Regions from separate parts of the Leisingera sp. M523 genome, predicted to be linked through region 2. Evidence: riboswitches for the same ligand, from Rfam matches in the RefSeq annotation. Region 2 holds a riboswitch; the other holds the start of a gene.

Region 1 (2,197 bases), 700 kb from region 2:
GCTTCAGACGGGGTGTCTGAACCTGCAAACGCAATGGCGACGAGGGATGCAATCATCTCGTCCTTGGTTCCGGCGTGATGGGCAACGGCCATCGGGGTGACGCCAAGCGCCTCTGCCAGTGCTTTGAAGGTGAGGGCCTTGCTGCCGCCCTCATCGAGCAGCTGCAGGGCCGTTTTCAGCACATCATCCTTGCTGAGGGTCCGGCTGCCCCTGGGCGGGCGGCCCATGCGCGGGGGCATCGGTCAGGCTACCCGGAACGTGGTCTGGACCATGCCGGTGGGCAGGATGCGGGAGCTTGCCACCTGGAGGTCGATGTCCCGGTCCAGGCTGCCGAACAGCGGAATGCCGCTGCCGATCAGAATCGGGACCGTTGTGATGGTCAGATCGGTGATCAGCCCCTGGCGCAGGAAGGACTGCACCATCCGTCCGCCGTCGATATAGGCGCGGGTCCAGCCCTCTTCTTGCAGCTCCTGCATAAGGTCTGCGGGTGCGGCGGTGCTGAGGCGCACCTTGTCCTTCAGCTTCTCGGGAATGTCCTGTTCGGTCAGGCTGTTGCTGAGGACCACAACAGGTTTGCTGTAGGGCCATTGGCCGAACCCGAGCAGGGTGCGGAACGATCCGGTTCCCATGACCAGCCCGTAGACGCTGTCCATGAAGGCGGCAAAGCCGCCATCGTCATCTTCGGCAACAGGCTGTTTGTGCAGCCAATCCAGCGAATGGTCCTGGCGGGCCACAAAGCCGTCGAGGCTGGTGGCGATGAAGACGTGGCCGGTGGTCATCGGATTCTCCTGTGCACGCATTTAATTATACGAAATATAATTAAGTGCACGCCGCGTTCCAAGGGGCCGGCGCAAGATTCACTGCGTGCGAATCGATTCGGTGGATCAGCAGCGGGTAACCGCATGAAAGATAAGCGCTTGCCGCAAACGGGCTGGCGGATGCCGGTTTGAGTTTCTGGACATCCCTGTCCCGCCCGGCTCGGCAAACATGCATGTCTTTTTCCGGTTTTTGCGGGTCGGTTTTGTTTCCGATGGCGGGAAATTTTTCAGGCAATACCGCAGATAGCAAGGTGCCGCCCCTTGGGGCGGAGAATTGGGAAGCTGGTGAAACTCCGGCACTGCCCCCGCAACGGTGACCCCGGGCAAGGCATGGCAATGACCACTGAAGCAAGCGCTTCGGGAAGGTGCCAGGCCCCGCCGCCGAATGGCCCCGGGACAGTCCGGAAACCAGCCTTGCCATGAAAACGTCAACCGCGGACGGCGGCGGGGCGGTTGCGGCGCGTGTCCGCAATCCCTTTGCCTATGCCTGCGACCAAGCCAACACGCCGCGGGGATGCGGCAGAGGAGAGAAGCAGATGCTTCACGACAGCGAAATTCTGGCCAAGCTGATGGCGCGGCAGAAAAACTATTCTCTGGAACAGGCGTTCTATACCGATCCGGGTGTTCTGGACCTGGACCTGCGGCAGATCTTCTACCGCGAGTGGCTGTTTGCCATTCCCGCCTGCGAAGTGCCGAAACCGGGCAACTATGTGACCCATCAGGTGGGGTCGTATAACGTCATCATCGTGCGTGGCACTGATGGCGAAGTGCGTGCTTTCCACAACGCCTGCCGCCACCGCGGTTCGGTTGTGTGCAAGGCGAAGAAAGGCAATTCGCCCAAGCTGGTCTGCCCCTACCACCAGTGGACCTACGAGCTGGACGGCAAACTGCTGTGGGCGCGGGACATGGGGCCGGATTTCGATGCCTCCAAACACGGGCTGAAGCCGGTGCATTGCCGCGACCTGGCCGGGCTGATCTACATCTGCCTGGCGGATGAAGCGCCGGATTTTAACGGTTTTGCCGAGGTGGCCCGCCCCTATCTGGAGCCGCATGATCTGGGCAATGCCAAGGTGGCCTTTGAAAGCTCGATCATTGAGAACGGCAACTGGAAGCTGGTCTGGGAAAACAACCGCGAGTGCTACCACTGCGGCGGCAACCACCCGTCGCTGTGCCGGACCTTCCCCGAGGATCCGTCGGTGACAGGCGTTGAGGGCGGCGAGACCCCGCCGCATCTGCAAAAGCACTTTGACCGGATCGAAGCGGCAGGCTGCCCGGCGCAGTTCCGCATGGATGCGCGCGGCCAGCACCGGCTGGCACGGATGCCGCTGAACGAAGGCGCTGAAAGCTACACCATGGACGGCAAGGCGGCAGTGGCCAAG
Region 2 (2,197 bases):
GTTGCGCTCGCGGGCGAGTTTCACGATGGCATTTTGCAGCGCTTCCGGGTCGGATACTTCGCCCATTTCGACAACGATGCTTTCAAAATCGTCATGCTCGTGGTCGTGGTGGCCGTCGTGGTGGCTGGGGCGGGCGTCCAGATCATCCTCGGCAGCGGCGCCCAGGCCCAGGATGATGCGCGGGTCGATGACGCCTTCGCTCATCGGCAGGATCGGCAGCTTGCGCGGCGCTTCGGCCTCGATCACCGCGCGGGCTTTTTCGACGCCTTCGTCGCCGGCCAGATCGGCCTTGGACAGCAGAACGATGTCAGCGCAGGAGATCTGGTCTTCGAACACTTCGGACAGGGGCGTTTCATGGTCGATGCTGTCGTCCGCCTCGCGCTGGGCCTGCACGGCGTCCAGATCGGGGGCGAACTGGCCCTTGGCCACGGCCTCGGCGTCCGCCAGGGCAATCACCCCGTCGACGGTGATGCGGGAGCGGATTGCGGGCCAGTCAAAGGCTTTCAGCAGCGGTTTCGGCAGGGCCAGGCCGGAGGTCTCAATCACGATATGGTCCGGTTTTTCGGGCAGGGCCATCAGCTGTTCGATGGTGGGGATGAAGTCATCGGCCACGGTGCAGCAGATGCAGCCGTTGGCCAGCTCCATGATGTTTTCCGCCGGGCAGTTGTCATCGGCGCAGGATTTCAGGATGTCGCCGTCCACACCGGCGGTGCCGAATTCGTTCACGACCACGGCCAGACGCTTGCCCTGCGGGTTTTGCATCAGGTGGCGGATCAGCGTGGTTTTGCCAGCGCCCAGAAAGCCGGTGATGACAGTGACGGGGATCTTGTTGAGATCGCTCATGATTACTCCTCGGAGAAGAACTTGGCCGGCGGGATGCGGGCAACAGATTGCTTGCGGAAGGTTTGCGGGCGCTGGCGCCAGGGTACGACGCCGTCAGCGGTGCCGGCATAAGCCGCCGCGCCTTCCAGAATTTCGGGGACATGCTGGTCCGGGTCGAGGTCGCCGTAGACATAGGTCCAGCGTTCCGCGCCGCCGATCAGTGCAACAGCGCAGCCGCGCTTGCACGACGACAGGCATTCGACGCCACGCAGACGGACGCCTTCGGGCATTCCGGCCTCTTCCAGGGCTGCGTGCAGGATGGCACCGGGGCGGGCGGCCTCGGGGTCGGTGCCCTCGCGGCGGCAGGTGAGGCATACGGTCAGCGTGACCGGTCCCGGGGTGCTGGCAGATTGGCCTGCCATGTCGTCAGCCATTGGCGCGTCTCCTGTCGCGGCAGGGCGTGCGGGATGGCCGAAAAGGGGCCAGTCGTGCGAGCCCCTTACCCGGTCGCAGAACACCCCGTCTGCCCGTTGATCTCTCCTTCGCTGGCAGGTCTCCCGGCTTGCGGATGCCAAGGCGCAGGGCCTTGCCGGCCATCCTGCCTTCCCGGGGATCACCCAGTGGCATGGCGGCCTCATCCGGTCACGGTCGCGGGGGCGGCTGTGCTTCGGCCCGAAAGCCTTCACATTCCCTCTTCGCCTGTTTTCACAGGAACCAGCTGAACCCCCTTGCGCTATCGTGCCCTTCTTTGTCAAGACATGGGTCAAACAGCTGGAGAGCCCCCAATGAGCGAAAAGTCTGAAACCGGCATCTCAGAAGAAGAAGCCGCCCGTCATACGTCCAAGATGGCCAAGAAAAAGGCCGCGCGCGACCGGATGATGAAGACCAAGGAGGGCGAGAAGGGACTGATTATCGTCCACACCGGACCGGGCAAGGGCAAATCCTCCTCCGGGTTCGGGATGATCATGCGCTGCATCGCGCATGGGATGCCGTCCGCCGTGGTTCAGTTCATAAAGGGCGCCTGGCAGACCGGCGAACGCACGCTGATCGAGGAGAACTTCAGCGATCTCTGCCAGTTCTACGCGATGGGCGAAGGCTTTACCTGGGAGACACAGGACAAGGCCCGCGACATTGCCGCCGCGCAGAAGGGCTGGGAGAAGGCCAAGGAGATGATCCTGGATGAGCGCAACACCATGGTGCTGCTGGATGAGATCAACATCGCGCTGCGCTATGACTATCTGGATCTTGAGGAGGTGCTTGAGTTCCTGGTGGAGCAGAAACCGCCGATGACCCATGTGGTTCTGACAGGCCGCAACGCCAAGGAAGAGCTGATCGAGATTGCCGATCTGGTGACCGAGATGGGGCAGATCAAGCA

Evidence for each region. Region 2 has a riboswitch for cobalamin ahead of K3557_RS12810 (DUF1636 domain-containing protein). Riboswitches for the same ligand answer to the same signal wherever they lie in the genome.
Region 1: it holds a riboswitch for cobalamin, as region 2 does, so the genes downstream of both, K3557_RS16260 (SRPBCC family protein) here and K3557_RS12810 (DUF1636 domain-containing protein) in region 2, are expected to answer to the same signal.

The regions. Positions count from the first base shown of each region.
Region 1 covers NZ_CP081036.1:3,294,272-3,296,468, reverse strand. The annotation lists gene K3557_RS16270 (TetR/AcrR family transcriptional regulator) at 1-227, opposite strand, end outside; gene K3557_RS16265 (dihydrofolate reductase family protein) at 243-779, opposite strand; cobalamin riboswitch at 1,051-1,250, shown strand; gene K3557_RS16260 (SRPBCC family protein) at 1,355-2,197, shown strand, end outside.
Region 2 covers NZ_CP081036.1:2,593,889-2,596,085, reverse strand. The annotation lists gene cobW (cobalamin biosynthesis protein CobW) at 1-843, opposite strand, end outside; gene K3557_RS12810 (DUF1636 domain-containing protein) at 846-1,256, opposite strand; cobalamin riboswitch at 1,352-1,556, opposite strand; gene cobO (cob(I)yrinic acid a,c-diamide adenosyltransferase) at 1,608-2,197, shown strand, end outside.